Regions from separate parts of the Streptomyces sp. NBC_01689 genome, predicted to be linked through region 1. Evidence: riboswitches for the same ligand, from Rfam matches in the RefSeq annotation. Region 1 holds a riboswitch; each other region holds the start of a gene.

Region 1 (5,957 bases):
GACGCAGTGGAACACCGGCGGTCATCAGATGCCGGCCTACGACCCGTACGCCGCGCAGCACCAGACCGCGTACGACACGGGCGGCTACGACACCACCGCCTGGGCGACCGGCTACCAGCAGGCGGCCGACATCCCCGCCCAGCATCCGGGCCCCGACACCTCGGGCCAGTGGGACGCGTCCGCCTGGCTCCAGGCCGAGCCGTCCGGCCAGACCCAGCAGTGGACCGCGACCACCCAGGAGACGGGTGCGTACGACGCCACGCAGTGGAACACCGCCGGCGAGCAGGACCCGTACGAGGCGTACGAGCGGTCCCGGCACGGCGAGTCGCCCGAGCACCAGCACGCGGACGTCTACGAGCAGCAGCTCGCGGCGGACCCCTACGAGTCGCACGCCCCCGCCGACCCGTACGAGCCCCAGACCTCCGCCGACCCGTACGACCAGCCGGGTGAACCCGAACCCTTCGATCAGCAGGCGACCGCCACCTTCGAGGAACTCCCGTACGAGCGGTCCGACGACGGGCACGACGGGTACGACTTCGAGGACGCCGATCCGGGGCACGAGACGCCCCTGCTCGACGACATGGAAGAGGTCGTTCCGGCCCCCCGTGCCGCGAACCGTCCGGCGTCCCGCTCCCGTCGCCGCTCCCCGGCCAAGCGTTCCGCGCTGCTCACCGTCGCCGTTCCCTCGGCCTGCGTGATGGGCGTCGCGGGGATCGCGGCCGCCTCCGTGGGCACCATGGGCGGGAACGACGCGAAGAACACGACGGCCAGCGCGCCCGACGCGACCGCGGTGAAGCCGTCCACCGCCAACAACAAGCTGGACACCCAGCTCCAGAGCCTGTCCGCGGGTGCCGACGACTTCGCCGACCGCGCCAGCCGGACCCAGGAACGCATCGACCTCAAGGCCCAGCAGGCCGCCGAGCAGCAGAAGGCGGCGGCCGAGGCGGCCCGCAAGGAGCGGCTGCGGCCCAAGTTCGTCCTGCCGGTCACGCAGAAAGGACTCAGCGCCTACTTCGGCCAGGCCGGCGTCAACTGGATGTCCGTGCACACGGGCATCGACTTCCCCGTGTCGTACGGCACGACGGTGATGGCCGCGACGGACGGGACCCTACGGACGCAGTGGAACAGCGCGTACGGGAACATGGCGATCCTCACCGCGAAGGACGGCACGGAGACCTGGTACTGCCACCTCTCCAGCTACAAGGTGCCGTCGGGCACCGTGGTGAAGGCCGGCGACCAGATCGCGTTCTCCGGGAACTCGGGCAACTCGACCGGGCCGCATCTGCACTTCGAGGTCAGGCCCGCGGGCGGTGCGGCGATCGACCCCCTGCCGTGGCTGCGCAGCCACGGTCTCGACCCGACGTGAGCGCGGGCGGCACCCGCTCGTCGTGACGCGCTCGTCCCACTCCACTTACGCAGCTTGAACCGCGGGGACCGGCGGGCTTCCTGGCCGGACGGGCTCCACCCGGCCGGACGGGCGCTCCGGGACCGGACGGTCCTCCGCGGAGTCCCGCCCGGTCACCGGGTTCAGCGGGTCAGAGCTTCTCCACCGGCGCGTACCGCAGCAGCAGCCGCTTCGGCTTGGGCTCTCCGAAGTCGACCGTGGCCTCCGCGTTCGCGCCCGTGCCCTTCACGCCGACCACCGTGCCCAGCCCGAACTGGTCGTGGGTGACCCGGTCGCCCACCGCGAGCGAGACGACGGGCTTCTCGGAGGCCCCACGGCGCGTCGCGAAACCGGAGGCCCCGGACGCCGCGGACCGCGAGCGCGAGGACGACAGCGAGGCCGCGACACCGGAGACGGGCCCCGAGGGCACCGGAGCGGTCGCGCCCGTGCGCTTCCACTCCAGATGCGCGTCCGGGATCTCCTCCAGGAAGCGGGACGGCGGGTTGTACGAGGGCTGGCCCCACGCGCTGCGCATGGACGAACGGGTGAGGTAGAGCCGCTCCCGCGCGCGCGTGATGCCGACGTACGCGAGCCGCCGCTCCTCCTCCAGCTCCTTGACCTGTCCCAGCGCACGCATGTGCGGGAAGACGCCGTCCTCCATGCCGGTCAGGAACACGACCGGGAACTCCAGGCCCTTGGCGGTGTGCAAGGTCATCAGGGTGATGACGCCGTTGCCGTCGTCCTCGTCCGGGATCTGGTCGGAGTCGGCGACGAGCGCGACCCGCTCCAGGAACTCGGAGAGCCCGCCCGCCGTACCGGCACCACCGGCCGCACCGGCGTCACCGGCGCCGTCCTCGCCCGCACCCGCACCCGACTCCTGCTCGAACTCCAGCGCCACGGCCGCGAGTTCCTGGAGGTTCTCGATCCGGGTCTCGTCCTGTGGGTCGGTCGAGGCCTGGAGCTCCGCGAGATAGCCGGTGCGCTCCAGGACCGCCTCCAGGACCGTGGCCGGGCCGGCGCCGGACTCGACGATCGTGCGGAGGTCCTCCATGAGCGTGTTGAAGCGCTTCACGGCGTTCGTCGAGCGCGCCGCCATGCCGTACGCCTCGTCGACACGGCGCAGAGCCTGCGGGAAGCTGATCCGCTCCCGCTGCGCGAGGGCGTCGATCATCGCCTCGGCGCGGTCGCCGATCCCGCGCTTGGGGACGTTCAGGATCCGGCGCAGCGGGACGGAGTCCTCGGGGTTGGACAGGACACGCAGGTAGGCCAGGACGTCCCGGACCTCCTTGCGCTCGTAGAAGCGGACACCGCCGACGACCTTGTAGGGCAAGCCGACGCGGATGAAGATCTCCTCGAAGACACGGGACTGGGCGTTCGTCCGGTAGAAGACCGCGACGTCGCCCGCCTTCGCCTCGCCCGCGTCGGTGAGACGGTCTATCTCGTCGGCGACGAACTGCGCCTCGTCGTGCTCGGTGTCGGCGACGTAGCCCGTGATGTTCGACCCCGCGCCCGCGTTGGTCCACAGGTTCTTGGGGCGGCGCGACTCGTTGCGCTCGATGACCGCGTTGGCCGCGCTGAGGATCGTCTGGGTGGAGCGGTAGTTCTGCTCCAGGAGGATGGTCGTCGCGTCCGGGTAGTCCTCCTCGAACTGGAGGATGTTGCGGATGGTCGCGCCGCGGAAGGCGTAGATCGACTGGTCGGCGTCACCCACCACGCACAGCTCGGCGGGTCCGAGATCGCCCTCGGCCGGCGGCACGTCCGCGGGGCGGTCTCCGCTCGCCGGCCCCACGAGTTCCCTGACCAGGGCGTACTGCGCGTGGTTCGTGTCCTGGTACTCGTCGACCAGGACATGGCGGAAGCGGCGGCGGTAGTGCTCGGCGACGTCCGGGAAGGCGCGGAGCAGGTTGACCGTCGTCATGATCAGGTCGTCGAAGTCGAGGGCGTTGGCCTCGCGCAGCCGCGACTGGTACATCGCGTAGGCCTGGGCGAGGGTCTTCTCGAAACCGTCCGCGGCCTGGCCGGCGAAGTCCTCCTCGTCGATCAGCTCGTTCTTCAGGTTGGAGATCTTCGCGCTGAACGACTTCGGCGGGAAACGCTTCGGGTCGAGGTCCAGGTCCCGGCAGACCAGGGCCATCAGGCGCTTGCTGTCGGCGGCGTCGTAGATCGAGAAGGAGGACGTGAAGCCGAGCCGCTTCGACTCGCGGCGCAGGATGCGCACGCACGCGCTGTGGAAGGTCATCACCCACATGGCGTTGGCGCGCGGGCCCACGAGCTGCTCGACGCGCTCCTTCATCTCGCCCGCGGCCTTGTTCGTGAAGGTGATCGCGAGGATCTGGCCGGGGTGGACATGGCGCTCGCCCAGCAGGTGGGCGATCCGGTGCGTCAGCACCCGGGTCTTGCCGGAACCGGCGCCGGCCACGATGAGCAGCGGGGAGCCGGAGTGCACCACGGCCGCGCGCTGGTTCTCGTTCAGTCCGTCCAGCAGGGCCGCCGGGTCGACGGCGGGCCGGTGGGCGCCGTCGCGGTAGTACGCGTCGCGGTCCGGGGGCACGTCGAAGCGGCCGCCGAACAGGTCGTCCGGAAGCGGCTCCGCCGCCTCGTCCTCGGGCGGCGGCGGGGGCTCTTCCTCATGGGCCCCGGAAGGCTTGAGGTCCGCCAGGAAGCTGTCATCAAAGAGGCTGCTCATCGCTCTCCGAGTCTAGGCGGCCCCACCGACAACCCGCCGCCACCCCGGAAACCGGGCCGAAATTCCCGGCCGGAGCCGGGGCGGGTGCGGGGCGAGTGCGGGGCGGACACCGGAGCGGATACCGGGTGCGTACGGCGGCCTGCCGGGACCGGCGCGCGCCCGCCCTCACCTTCCGGCGCCGCCCCGCTACGTTCGGCCACCCCGGACGACCCTCACGGCCGAGGTCACGAAAATGTATCGGGCATATCGCACATCAACCTTCACAGAGCACTTACGGGTTGGCTAGCGTGCGGGACAGGCCGCTCGACAGCCACCGGCGAACGTCGCCGGGCCGGGCGGCCTCCGCCGAGTCCGGCGCGCCCGTGCGGCGACCGGAGCCGGGGACCCGACCGACTCTGGGGTGAATCGGTCCGGCCGCCGCCGCGGCACGGACCGTAGGGCAAACCTTCCGGAACCACCCGCCCGAACCCGACAGCTAACCCGGTAGGCGGATGACGGAAGGAGTCGCCTCTCTTGGCGTCGCACCGCAAGTGGAGTCCTCCGGGCGCACGCAGGCCGGGCATACGGACCCCGGCCATCGCCACGGCCGCGCTGGCCTCCGTGGCCCTGCTGTCACAGACGGCCCACGCCGCGCCCCCGGCCGAGCCGCGGCCCACCCTCGAAGAGGTCGGGAAGAAGGTCGACGACCTCTACCACCAGGCCGAGACGGCCACCGAGAAGTACAACGCGACCAGGGAGAAGACCGCCCAGCAGCGCAAGCGCGTCGACACCCTCCTCGACGACGTGGCCCGGCGCACCGAGAAGCTCAACACCGCGCGCGAGGAGCTGGGTTCGTTCGCCGCGGCGCAGTACCGCACCGGGGCCTCCGCGCCCGGCAGCGCGAGCCTGCTGCTGGCCGACAACCCGCAGGACTACTTCGACCAGACCCAGTTGATGAACCGTCTGACCAGCCGCCAGAAGGCGGCCGTCGACGACTACGTCACCGAGCAGGCCGCCACCTCGAAGAAGCGCGCGGAGGCCTCCCGGAGCCTGCGGACGCTCACCACCTCGCAGGACGCGCTCAAGACCGCCAAGGCCGACGTGCAGGGCAAGCTCGCCACGGCGCGGGACCTGCTGTCGAGACTGACCGCCGACGAGAAGGCGCGGCTCGCCGCGCTCGCGAAGAAGAAGCAGGAGGCGGCCGACCGCGAGGCGGCGAAGCTGGCGGCCGAGCGGGCCGCCGCGGAGAAGAAGGCCGCGGAGACGGACGGACGGACGGGCACCTCGTCCGGGACGGCGGGCACCTCGTCCGGCACCACGGGGACCTCGGGGACCCCGGCCACCGACTCCTCGTACGCCGCCAAGGCCGGCAAGGCCGTCGCCTTCGCCCGCGCCCAGATCGGCAAGCCGTACGTGTGGGGCGCGACCGGGCCCGGCTCGTACGACTGTTCCGGTCTCACCCAGGCCGTATGGAAGGCCGCCGGTGTCACCCTCCCGCGTACCACCTACGACCAGGTGAACGCGGGCACCACCGTCCCGCTCTCCGCGATCGAGCCCGGGGACCTCGTCTTCTTCTACGGCGACATCAGCCACGTGGGCCTCTACGTCGGCAACGGGATGATGATCCACGCCCCCAAGCCGGGTGCGTACGTCCGCGAGGAGTCGATCTTCTACGGCGGTGAGTCGATCATCCACAGCGTGGTGCGCCCGGCCTGATCGCCCGCGCGGGACACGCGCGCCCGCGTATCCGTTCGCCCGACCGCGTATTCGTGGCGTACGCGCGCGCCCCACGGGCAAGCGGCCCCGAGATCCCTAGCATCGGGGCCATGCCAGCCACCTCGCCGCCCCGCAGCCCGTGGGTCCGACTCCGCACCTGGTGGGCGGAGAGCCCGCCCGCCGCCGCGGCAG
Region 2 (5,957 bases), 2.0 Mb from region 1:
GGGACCGCGTACAGGGGAACGCGCGTCGCCGTGCAGGGCTTCGGCACCATGGGCGGTGCCACGGCGCGCTTCCTCGCGCGGGCCGGCCTCACCGTCGTGGCCGTCGCCGACGTCAGGGGCACGATCGGGAACCCCGGAGGGCTCGACGTCGACGCGCTGCTCGCGGCGCGGGACGCCTACGGGACGGTGGACCGCGCGGCGCTGCGCCCGGCCGACCGTGAACTCCCCGCCGACGCCTGGCTGTCGGCCGACGCGGACGTCCTGGTGCCCGCGGCGGTCTCGTACGCGATCGACACCACGAACCAGGGTCGCGTCACGGCCCGTTGGATCGTGGAGGCGGCCAACATGCCGGTCCTGCCCGAGGCGGAGGACCTGCTCGCCGCGCGCGGCGTCCTCGTGCTGCCGGACGTGGTCGTCAACTCCGGTACGAACGCCTGGTGGTGGTGGACCCTCTTCGGCGACATCGGCGCGGACGCCGAGGAGGCGTTCGCGTACACCCGGCGTTCGATGCGTGGTCTGATCGACCGGGTGCTGGCCCGCGCGGAGGCCGACGGCACGACGCCCCGGGCCGCCGCGCACGCCATCGTCGCCGACCGGCTCCCGGTGATCGCGGAACGCTTCGGGTGGTACCGCTGACCGTCCCGGGGCTCCGGGCCGGCCGCCCGTGCCGGGCCTTCGCACCGGCCCTCGCACCAGTCGTCCGGGTCCCGCGGTCCGGGCCGCTCCTCCGTACCGCCCTTCGCCCGAGGACCCCACGCCTCACCCAACTCGCCTGAGCGATACGGGAGTTCGGGGGCGCCGGAAAGGGCGGCCCGCGTCCGGATCGGGCGGTGCCCCGCCGTGCCGCCCCGGCGAGGCACTAGGGTTACCGCGTGGCAAGGGTGCGGTTGAGCGTGGCGGAGCGGCGTCAGGAGTTGCTGCGGGCCGCCGTCGGACAGATCGAGGCACGGGGCGTCGCGGCGGTGCGGATCGCCGACGTCGCCTCCTCCCTCGGGGTGAGCAACGCGTTGGTGCTGTACCACTTCTCCACCAAGGAGAAGCTGGTCGCGGCCGCGTTCACCCATGCCGCCGAGGACGACCTCGCCCATCTGCGCAAGCTGCTCGGCCGTCGCACGTCCGCGCTGCGGCGGCTCCGCTCGGCCGTCCGCTGGTACGCCCCGACCGGCCAGGCCAAGGGGTGGCGGCTGTGGATCGAGGGCTGGGGCGCGGCGCTGCGCGAGCCCGCGCTGCGGGAGGTCACCCGCCATCTCGACAGCCAGTGGAAGGCGGCGATCACCGAGGTGATCGCGGAAGGCGTGGCCGGCGGGGAGTTCCGGTGCCCGGATCCCGCGGGTGCCGCGCTGCGGCTGACCGCCCTGCTCGACGGGCTTGCGGTGCAGATGACCGCGTACACGGGCGCCGTGTCACGGACGCGGGCCCAGGAGTGGGTGGACGACGCGCTGGCGCGTGAGCTGGGACTCGACCGCGCGGCCCTGACGGCGGCGGTGCGCTGAGCAGTCCGCCCCCGCGCACCGTCCCCGTCAGGGCCGGCGTCCCCGCGGACCCGTCCGCCGTCCGTCCCGCCGCCTCGCGCGGCCCATACGACTCATACGGCTCAGGCGACGGACCCGATCCGCATCTTGATGTCGTCCGGCGACAGGCTCCCCTTGGCCGCCACGTGGTCGCCCGAGGACTCCCCGCGCAACCGCCGCCCGATCCACGGCACCAGGTACTCGCGCGCCCAGTGGATGTCGTCCCGCCGTACCTCCAGCGTGCCCCTGGGCGGAAGGGGAGGCCACGGCTGGTCCGGGTCGGCGGGCACGTCGAGGCCGAGCACCTGACCGGCCCGCAGCGCGACCCGCGTGTGGCCCTCCGGCGACAGGTGCAGCCGGTCGCCGTCCCAGGCGCGCCGGTCCTGGACCGTCTTCAGGGACCACAGGTCGAGGACCGGACAGCCGTACCGGTCGGCGATGGCCCGGACGTGCCCGTTGTACGTGGCGATCTTGCCGCGCAGGTGCTTGAGCACCGGGACGCCACGGGTGTCGAAGCCGGTCGTCACCATGACGGTGCCGACGGCGGAGGTGAGGTCGGCGACGGCGCGCTCGAAGCGCTCCGCCACCTCGTCGGGGTCGGTGCCGGGCCGGATGATGTCGTTGCCGCCCGCGCAGAAGGAGACCAGGTCCGGGGCGAGTTCCTTGGCCCTCCCGAGCTGGTCCTCGACGACCTGGTCGAGCAGCTTCCCGCGGACCGCGAGGTTGGTGTAGGTGAAGTCGCCCTCCGGCTGCCGGTCCGCGAGCAGGACCGCGAAACGGTCCGCCCAGCCGACGAAGGCTCCTTCGGGGCCGGGGTCGCCGACGCCTTCGGTGAAGCTGTCCCCCACCGCCACGTACGACCCGATCACCGCTCTGTTGTCACTCTTCGAATCGTCTGCCACGTCGAGCCATGATTCACCTTGGGATGTGAGCTACGCGACCGTAGGAATGGGTTGACGGGTGGTGATATAAGCCACTCATAAAGAATGGCCGAAATCCGGAATAGGGCTTCCCCAGGCGTGGTTGAACAGCCGACACACCGCGGGCCGGACCCCTTGCTTCAAGGGGTCCGGCCCGCGGGACGTGTGGGGGTGCGTCAGCCGACGACGACGCCGTGCGCGCGCAGGTACGCGACCGGGTCCAGGTCCGAGCCGTAGTCCGGTGTCGTGCGGATCTCGAAGTGCAGGTGCGGACCGGTGACGTTGCCGGTCGCGCCGGAGAGGCCGATGCGCTGCCCCACGGTCACGCTCTGCCCCGCCGAGACGGAGAGCGCGGACAGGTGGGCGTACTGCGAGTACCGGCCGTCGGCGTGCTGGATGACGACCTGGTTGCCGTAGGCGCCGCCCCAGCCGGCCGAGACGACCGTGCCCGCGGCGACGGACCTGACCGTGGTGCCGGTCGGGACCACGAAGTCCACACCGGTGTGATAGCCGCTCGACCACATGCTGCCGGGCACCTTGTAGCCGGTGCCGATGGTGGCCCCTTCGACCGGGAGGGTGTACGCCGCGGCGGCGGCCTGGGGAGCCTTGGCGGCGGCCTCGACCGCGGGCCCGACGGAGGTCGGGGTGGCGGTGGACACGGACGAGTGCGTGGTGTCCGGCCCCGCGATCGTCAGCTTCAGACCGGGCCGGATCGCCGCCGGATCGGCGCCCACGACCGCGCGGTTGTCGGCGTAGAGCTTCTTCCAGCCGCCGCTGACGTGCTGACGGTCGGCGATCTTCGCGAGCGTGTCACCGGCCTTCACGACATAGGTCTTCTCCACCGCGGTTCCGGCGGACACGGAGACCGTCGCGATCTTCTGCGCGGCGGACGGGACGGCGGCCGCCGGGGCCGCGGCGTGGGCGCAGACGGCCCCCATCAACGGCAGTGCGAGCGCGGCACCACCGGTGCCGGCCACGGCGATCGAGCGGGGCAGACGCAGGAACTTGGGACGACGGTGCTTACCCTTCGCGGGCATGGCGCATTTCCTCTCCGGCGCCTGCGAGGTGAGCTGTCGGGTGCGGACTGGAGATGTCCGGCCGCGCGACGGCACGGCTGTACCCCTAGCCGTTCCGGAGACCGGAACAGGCGCGATACCTGTGGGTCCCCCGCTCCTGCCGTGTACGGGTGAGTGCGGATTCCGGGCGGCGGCAGGATTGGGCGTCCGTCCGGATTGAGGGCGAACGTAGGCGAGGGACCGGCGCGGCGACAACCGTCCGCGAACCCGGTACGCACCTCTTTCTTGATCGATGCCCTGATTGCCCGTCACCCTCCGTGCACGAAGAGCCCTCCACCCGGGTCCCCGCCCGGCCGCACGGGCGCACCGGAAATCGGATGCCGCAACGCATCGTCACATGTATGACGCTGCTCACGCACGTCACCCCATGAGTGCATATTCCAGGGCCAGTTCCATCACATCCGACAGATTGCACATATGGGACCTATGGGTGATATCAACCCTGTGGACAACTCATTGCCCCAGGAACCCATGTCGTATCGTCGAGAGGCGATTCCCGTCGGCGGGCGACGACGAGCGGTGCCGACGGACCTATGGGAGGAGCCCCCGTGACGCAGCAGGTCCCGTCGACCGAGCCCGAACTGACCGGCGTGCGCAACTTCCGGGACGTGGGCGGCCTGCCCACCGTGGACGGCCGGCGGGTGCGGCCCGGGCGGCTGTTCCGCAGCGGTCACCTCGCGCACGCCACGCCGGAGGACACCGCGTTCCTCTCCTCCCTCGGGCTGCACACCGTCTTCGACTTCCGCAACGCCTCGGACCAGAAGCTGGAGGGGCCGGACGTCGAGCTTCCGGGTGTGCGGAACGTGAATCTGCCGCTGACCGACCCGGCCGACGGCAGCGAGTTCTGGAAGATGGTCCGCGACGGCGAGCTGGACCAGCTCCGCGCCCACCTCGGCAACGGCGGAGCGGCGGCCCGGATGATCGGCTCGTACCGCGCGATCATCACCGAGCGGACCGCCGAGCACACCCAGGTGCTGCACGCCCTGGCCGAGGACAGCGTGCCCGCGCTGATGCACTGCGCGGCGGGCAAGGACCGCGCGGGCCTGTCCATAGCCGTGACGCTCCTCGCCGTGGGCGTCGAGCGCGACGCGATCGTCGCCGACTACCTGGAGTCGAACGCCCGGCACCGCCGCTACAAGGTCCACCGCAACGGCACCTCCGACGCGGCCCGCTCCCCCGAGGTCATGGAGCTGCTCAGCCCGCTGTTCGACGCGCGGGTCGAATATCTGACGGCGGCCTTCGAGACGATCGAGGAGACCTGGGGCGGTGTCGACGGCTATCTGGAGAAGGCCCTGCGCCTGACCCCGGAGCTGCGCGACCGGCTGCGCGAGCGCCTCCTCGACTGACGTCGGCGCCCGTACGTACGGCCGCGCCCGTACAGCCATGTGGACACGGCCGTACGGGCACGGGTCGGTCCCGGCTCTACTGGTTCTGCGCTCCCAGCGTGAACAGCAGGTAGATGAAGGCCGCGAAGAGGTGGCCGACAGCGACGTAGATGATCAGCCGCACCCACAGCGCACGGGGGAACTTGTCCTCCATGGACCGCCGGGGGCCGGGCTCCGTGGGTTCCGTCATGACGTCTCTCCCAGGGTCGGGTGCGCCGCCGCCGGGCCGAGGCACAGCGCGGCGGCGGGGCTCTGCAGCAGGGTGTGTACGAAGAGGAGATCGGCCCCCGCCTGGTCGGCGGCGGCTATCCGGTGCGGGGTCAACGAGTCGAAGTGCGCGCTGTCCCCGGGCGCCAGGACCTGCGTGGTGTCGCCCAGGCGCAGCCGCAGCCGTCCCTGGAGCACGTGGAGCCACTCCTCGCCGGGATGGACGCGCACGATGTCGCCCTGGGACCCGTGGGGGACGTGCACACGCAGTGCCTGCATCCCGCGGCCCGGGGAACCGGCCTGCCAGTAGGTCCAGCCGCCCGCCGCGGTCGGCTCCATGTCCGCCGCCCGGACGATCGCGTCACGTTCGGCGGCCCTCTCGCCCAGCAGCTCCGAGACCGTCGTACCGTAGATGCGGGCGAGGGCGAGCAGCATCGGCAGCGAGGGCTGGCGCTGTCCCGTCTCCAGCCTGGAGAGATGCGCGGCCGAGAGGCCGGCGGCGCGGGCCGCGGCCTCCAGGGTCAGTGCGGCGCGCCGCCGCAGTTCACGCAGTTGCGGCGCGACGACGGGCAGCACCTCGGCTGCCCCGGGCTCGGGCGGCGTGTCCGCCGCCCCCGGCTCGATGGGGCTCATGCCTCCATTGAGCCGCAGACTTGCCTCTCGGGCAAATTTATTGCCTCAGAGGCAAAGAACTCACGACCGCCCCCACCCCGAGGACCGGACGGCACTCGGGACGGGGCGGATCGGGATACAAAAAGTGTGACGAAACAGGGCGGGACAGGAGCGGTTCGCCTAGCGGTTCGCCACTGCCTGCTTGACCAGCGTCTTCCCGAAGTCCCACATCAGCCCGCCGCCGCT
Region 3 (5,957 bases), 3.7 Mb from region 1:
CCCGGCATCCGCCCCGCGCCGCGCCCCTCACCGCCGGACCTGGGGCGCACGGCCGGCCGTGCGCCCCAGGCGTGCCACGCCTCCGCGCCTCCCCTGGACCCCCTTTTTTTTCGCTGTCGGCCGATTCCCTCGACAAGATCTGTACGTCCTGTACGTTTTTCACAGGGAGCGGCTCGCCGGAGAGTCGCCCGGAGGAGGCGCCAGTCATGCACGAACCGTCCGCCCGCCATGTCCTGCCCGAGTTCACCGAGCGCACGGCCACGGGACACCGGTCCCTCGACCCGTACTCCAAGCTGCTCGACGAGCGCATCGTGTTCCTCGGGACACCCGTCGACGACGCGTCGGCGAACGACGTGATGGCCCAGTTCATGCACCTCGAACACCAAGCGCCGGAGCGGGACATCTCGCTCTACCTCAACTCCCCCGGCGGCTCGTTCAGCGCGATGACGGCCGTCTACGACACGATGCGCTACGTCACCTGCGACGTGGAGACCGTGTGCCTGGGGCAGGCCGTGTCGGTCGCCGCCGTCCTGCTGGCGGCCGGCACACCGGGCAAGCGATTCGCCCTGCCGGGCGCCCGGGTGCTGCTCCGCCAGCCCTCGCTCGCCGGGCCGGTCGAGGGGCAGGCGAGTGATCTCGCCCTCCAGGCCGAGGAGTTGACCCGCACTCGGAAGCTGCTGGAGGACATGCTCGTACGGCACACGGGGAAAAATCCCGAACGAGTCGCCGCCGACATCGAGCGGGACACGATTCTGGACGCGCAGGCCGCGCTGGCGTACGGGCTGGTGGACGGGATCATCCCGAGCCGCAAGAACCCGCCCAGCGCGCCCGGTGCGGGAAACGCCACACCCGACGCGAGGTGATCCGCCGATGGTGCCCGAACTGCCTCCGCTGCCCGCTCTGACCCACGCCGAGGCCGAGCTGATAGACCGCTGGCTCGACGTGGTCGACCTGGTCGGCCGGATCAACCCGGCCCGCCCGGGAGACACCTATCGCGGGCTGCGTGCCGCCCAGGCGCTCGTCGGCAAGGCGACCGCCCTGCGGGACGCCCTGGCCCTGATGCACCAGCGGGGCGAGAGCGAGGTGCACGCGCCGACCCTGGCGCAGGCCCTGCGGGTCCTCGACGGCGAGCGGCGGGCCGCCCGCGTCACCCTGCCTCCCGGCTCCGGCAGTTGACGTCCGGACCCGGGCCGTCGCGCGAACCGCTCCGCGGAGCGGTCTGCGAAGCGTCCGGCCCGGGTTTCAAACGGACCAGTCGGCGTACCCCCCGACGGCGTAGCCGCACGTCCTTTCGGGTGGCCCCGGAAGTTGCGCAACACGCTTGCCCAAAAGGCCGAACGGGACGCTCCGTTGCTGGTAAGAGCGTTGCCGACATCCCCAACACCCCTCGAACAGAGGAGTGTCCACCCGAACGGGTGAGTGGTGAGTAACCCCACAAATCATCGGTTCCGCTCGGATTTTCCGACATCCATGCGTGAAGATCCCTTCCGACGACAAGCCCCCGCCACACCGGCGGGGCGGTCCGGGCGGACGCCGAGTCCTGCCGCCGCCCGGATGACCGGTCGACAGATGTGCATCGGCAGGAGTGGAGGACCCAGCAAGACGGGCCGCCGGAGAGATCCGGGCGGCCCTTGGGGTGAAGCCGCGTAAGCGGCCGGGCTACTTCGCCAGCCCGAATCCGACAGGTCATCCTTCACAGGCGGTTGACGAAGGGTTGCGCATGACTGCGCTGAATCGTGTCCCGTCGCTGCTGTCCCGGGCCGGTACGGCCTCGGCTCTGACCATCGCCGCCGTGGGCGGCAGTCTCGTGGTCCCGGGCGTCGCGGCCGACGCCGAGGCCGCCACACCGGCGACGAGGGCGCTCCAGGTCGCGGCATCCAAGAAGGGCGCCCCGTACAAGTACGGCGCCACCGGGCCGCGCCGCTTCGACTGCTCCGGGCTCACGCTGTACTCGTACAAGAAGGCGGGCAAGAAGCTGCCCCGTACGGCCGCGGGGCAGTACAACAAGAGCCACCACATCTCCGCGTCGCACCGCAAGGCCGGTGACCTCGTGTTCTTCCACTCGGGCCGGAGCGTGTACCACGTCGGCATCTACGCCGGGAAGGGAAAGATCTGGCACTCCCCGAAGAGCGGGGAGGTCGTGAAGCTCCAGAAGATCTGGACGAAGAGCGTCTGGTACGGCCGGATCAGCTGACCCGGGCCGAGGGGCGGCGGCGCCGGACCGCCGCCCCTCGGCGCACCGGCCCGGCGGGCTCTCAAGCCCTCTGCGGCCCGGCGGGCCTTCAGCGGCCCGGCGGGCTCTCAGGCCGTCAGCGGCTCCAGGAGGAGCACCAGGCCGAGCACGGTGAGCGCGGTCCCGGTGACCGCCTCCACGGCGCGGGCGGCACGCGGCCGGCGCAGCCACCGGCCGAGCCGGTCGACCAGCAGGGCGACCGCCGGGAACCACACCAGGGCGAGGGCCACCACGATCAGGGCCAGCACCAGGGTGCGGGGCATCGCCGGGCTGCCCGCGGGCACGAACTGCGGAAGCAGGCTCAGGAAGGTGATCGGCGCCTTCGGGTTCAGCGCATTGGTGACGAAGCCCTGCCGCAACGGACGGCTCCCGTCCCCGGGGTCGCCGGACCCGGGACCACCGGACCCGGGATCGCCGGAGGCCGGCCCGCCGGGCGGCTTCCCGCCCGGCGCCGCCGGACAACGCTCCGGGCCCGGTTCCCGCTCCCGGTCCCGCCGCCGGCGCGGGCGCAGACCGGCCAGCGTCCGTGTCCCGAGGTACAGCACGTAGCCCCCGCCGAGGACCTGCAGCGTCCGGAACAGCGCCGGCACCGCCGTGAGGACGGCGGCGACACCGGCGACGGCCAGCGCCGTGTGCAGCAGCAGCCCGCCCGCGACTCCGAGCGCGCACGCCACCCCCGCCCGGCGGGAGGTCAGGGCGTTGCGTACGACAACCGTGAAGTCCGCGCCGGGCATGGCGACCATTCCCGCGGCGACCCCGGTGAAGGCGATGAGCTGTCCGTCCATGGCCACCAGGCTGCCTCGGCCGGGCCTTCAGCAGGTATGTCGAATATCCTGGACCGGTCTTAAGCATTCGTTGGGACCCGGGCCGGCGCCGGGCCCGGACCCGGGGAGCCGTGCGATGTACGACCCGACACGGCTGGCGGCCCTGGTGGCGGTGGCCGGGGCCGGGTCCATCACCCGGGCGGCCGAACGCCTCGGCTACAGCCCGCCCGCCCTCTCCCAGCAGCTCGCGAAGCTGGAACGGGAGGCGGGCGCGCCGTTGCTGGTGCGCTCCCCTCGGGGAACGCGGCTCACGGAGGCGGGCGAGCTGCTCGCGGCCCGGGCCCGCCGCGTCCTCGACGAGCTGGAGCAGGCGCGCCATGAACTGGCCCGGCTGACCGGTCTGTCCGGAGGCACCCTGCGGCTCGGCACGTTCCAGACGGCGGGCATCCATCTGCTGCCGCCGGTGCTCAGCGCCTTTCGCCGGGCCCACCCGGACGTGGAGCTGACGGTCGCGAACTACGAGCCGCCGGACGGTGTCACGGCGGTCGCGGCGGGCGAGGTGGACCTCGCGCTGACCCACACCTACGAGCCCGCGGACCCGGCGCCGCTTCCCTCGTCGGTGTGCGCGGAGCCGGTGCTGGTCGAGGAACTGGTGCTCGTCACCGCTCCGGGTCACGTCCTCGCGGAGGGCGCGGCCCGGCTGCCGCTCTCCGGACTCGCCGGGCAGCCGCTGATCAGCATGGCCCCGGACCATCCGCCGCGGCAGGGAGTGGAGGCCGCGCTGGCCCGGGTCGGGGCCACCCCGGCCGTCCGGGTCGAGAGCCCCGGGTACGCGCTGGTGTGCGCGCTGGTCAGTGCCGGACTGGGGGTCGCGGTGGTGCCGGAGATGGTGGCCAGGACGGCGGCCACCCCGGTGGGGCTGCGGCTGCTGGAACCGGGAGATCTGCGCCGTACGATCTCCGTCGTCCACCGGACCGACCGGCGGGCACCCGCGGCGGAGGCGTTCCGGGCCCTGTTGCGGGGCGCGTTCGGGAGGGCGGCGCGGTAGGGACGCCGACGGGCCGGACCAACTGATCGTTTCCTCAGGGCTCTTGTGGACCGCCGGCCACCACCGGCTGGGCCCGCACCGTCCACGGCAACTCGATGGAGACCGTCTTGCCGCCCTCCCGGGTGGGACGCACGAGGACTCTGCCGCCGCATTCCGCGGTCAGCCAACGGATGATCACCATCCCGCGTCCGTTGTCCTGTTGGACCGCGGCGGGCAGTCGCTTCGGGAAGCGCGGATGGCTGTCGGTGACACCGATGCGCAGTTGTTCGTCCCGTTTCAGCAGGACGTCCACCGTGAAGGTGGGCGACTGGCCGAACGTGTGCTGGACGGCGTTGGTGGCGAGTTCGGACACGATCAGGCGTACGGTGTCGGCGGCTTCGGCGTCCTCCGGCAGGCCCCATTCGGCCAGCACGTCGATGACGAATTTCCGGGCCGCGGAGACCGAGGCGGGATCGCTCGGCAGAGTGACGGATGCTTCCTGGTGGTCTGCCATGACGACGTCGTCCCTTTCCCACGGGACCGGAGTCCGACACGGAGCGGATGGTTCGAGTACGGTCCCGGACTGGTGCTTCGCGCCAGACTGCCATCACCGGGCCGGTCACGGGCGCGATCCACCGAGATATGCATATATCTGTCGCTCGAAGCGGTGAACTCTGCGACGGCAGACCGTATTTGGGCGGCTCGGAAGGAGTAAGGAGTACGGCCATGCAGCACGGTCCCGCGGTACGACGCCGCAAACTCGGTGCCGAACTGCGCGCGCTGCGCGCCGGTGCTGGCCTCACCAGCGGTGAGGCGGCCGGCCTCGTCGGCTGGCACCAGTCGAAGGTGAGCCGGATCGAGACGGGCACCAGCGGGGTGAAACCGGCCGATGTGGAGCGTCTTCTGGACGCGTACGGCGTCCGGGAGAGCGGATTACGGGAGCTCCTGCTCGGACTGGCCGGATCCGAGGGCAACGGGCGGCACCACTGGTGGCACGCCTACCGGGGAGTCCTGCCGCCCGCCTACCGGGACTTCATCAGCCTGGAGTCCCAGGCCAGCGGGATGCGCACGCTGGAGACGTCCGTGGTACCGGGGCTGCTCCAGACCCCCGAGTACGCCCGGGCGGTGACCCGGGCGGCGGTGGGCGGGCTGGCCGACGACAAACTGGACGCGCTCGTCGAGGTGCGCCTCGCCCGGCAGGACGTGCTGCGGTCGCAGCCGCCGCTGGAGCTGGCCGCGGTCCTGGACGAGGCCGTACTGCGCCGCGAGGTCGGCGGGCCCGAGGTCATGGCACGTCAGCTGGCCCGGCTGCGGGAGGCCGCGGCCCTTCCCCAAGTCCGGCTCCAGGTACTGCCCTTCGCCGCCGGGGCGCACGCCGGAGTGACCGGCCCTTTCGTTATTTTCTCATTTCCGAACACAACTGATCTCGACGTGGTTGTTCTCGACCACTTGACGAGTAGCCTCTACCTCGAACGGAAAGAAGACCTTCAGGCCTACACCGAAGCCTTCAACACCCTTCGGTCCCACGCCCTTTCACCCGAGGACTCGTTGGACTACATCGCCGGGATAGGTGACGGCGCGTAAGGAGGCACCCCCATGACCGCAATGCCTCGGTACGTACCCCTCAGTACCTCACTCCGTGACGTGCGCTGGCGGCGCAGCAGCCGCAGCACGGGAATGAACAACTGCGTCGAGACCGCGCGACCGGGCCCAGGGCCCTGGGCCGGACTCGTCGCCGTGCGCGACTCCAAGAACACGGCGGGCCCCGCCCTGCTGTTCACCCCCGCCAGTTGGGAGGGGTTCATCGCCGGACTGAACTGACCGCCGCCTCACCGGTTCTCCGAGATCACCCGTACGGCCCGCTCGATCTGGGCGTCGGTGAGATCCGCCCGGGCGGTCAGCCGCAGCCGGGAGATGCCGTCGGGCACGGACG

Evidence for each region. Region 1 has a riboswitch for cyclic di-AMP ahead of OG776_RS18205 (C40 family peptidase). Riboswitches for the same ligand answer to the same signal wherever they lie in the genome.
Region 2: another riboswitch for cyclic di-AMP. It lies ahead of OG776_RS10040 (LysM peptidoglycan-binding domain-containing M23 family metallopeptidase); the one in region 1 lies ahead of OG776_RS18205 (C40 family peptidase).
Region 3: another riboswitch for cyclic di-AMP. It lies ahead of OG776_RS34340 (C40 family peptidase); the one in region 1 lies ahead of OG776_RS18205 (C40 family peptidase).

What each region holds. Positions count from the first base shown of each region.
Region 1 covers NZ_CP109592.1:4,308,821-4,314,777, forward strand. Annotated here, with positions in the region: gene OG776_RS18195 (peptidoglycan DD-metalloendopeptidase family protein) at 1-1,366, shown strand, start outside; gene pcrA (DNA helicase PcrA) at 1,536-4,070, opposite strand; cyclic di-AMP (ydaO/yuaA leader) riboswitch at 4,404-4,575, shown strand; gene OG776_RS18205 (C40 family peptidase) at 4,584-5,765, shown strand; gene OG776_RS18210 (tellurite resistance/C4-dicarboxylate transporter family protein) at 5,876-5,957, shown strand, end outside.
Region 2 covers NZ_CP109592.1:2,357,547-2,363,503, forward strand. Annotated here, with positions in the region: gene OG776_RS10025 (glutamate dehydrogenase) at 1-636, shown strand, start outside; gene OG776_RS10030 (TetR/AcrR family transcriptional regulator) at 894-1,493, shown strand; gene OG776_RS10035 (SGNH/GDSL hydrolase family protein) at 1,595-2,380, opposite strand; gene OG776_RS10040 (LysM peptidoglycan-binding domain-containing M23 family metallopeptidase) at 2,608-3,468, opposite strand; cyclic di-AMP (ydaO/yuaA leader) riboswitch at 3,472-3,630, opposite strand; gene OG776_RS10045 (tyrosine-protein phosphatase) at 4,056-4,853, shown strand; gene OG776_RS10050 (DUF6126 family protein) at 4,930-5,046, opposite strand; gene OG776_RS10055 (helix-turn-helix domain-containing protein) at 5,079-5,732, opposite strand; gene OG776_RS10060 (aspartate aminotransferase family protein) at 5,892-5,957, opposite strand, start outside.
Region 3 covers NZ_CP109592.1:7,996,849-8,002,805, reverse strand. Annotated here, with positions in the region: gene OG776_RS34350 (ATP-dependent Clp protease proteolytic subunit) at 207-863, shown strand; gene OG776_RS34345 (hypothetical protein) at 871-1,176, shown strand; cyclic di-AMP (ydaO/yuaA leader) riboswitch at 1,554-1,717, shown strand; gene OG776_RS34340 (C40 family peptidase) at 1,721-2,194, shown strand; gene OG776_RS34335 (LysE family translocator) at 2,302-3,018, opposite strand; gene OG776_RS34330 (LysR family transcriptional regulator) at 3,134-4,045, shown strand; gene OG776_RS34325 (ATP-binding protein) at 4,080-4,538, opposite strand; gene OG776_RS34320 (helix-turn-helix domain-containing protein) at 4,751-5,608, shown strand; gene OG776_RS34315 (DUF397 domain-containing protein) at 5,621-5,845, shown strand; gene OG776_RS34310 (8-amino-7-oxononanoate synthase) at 5,854-5,957, opposite strand, start outside.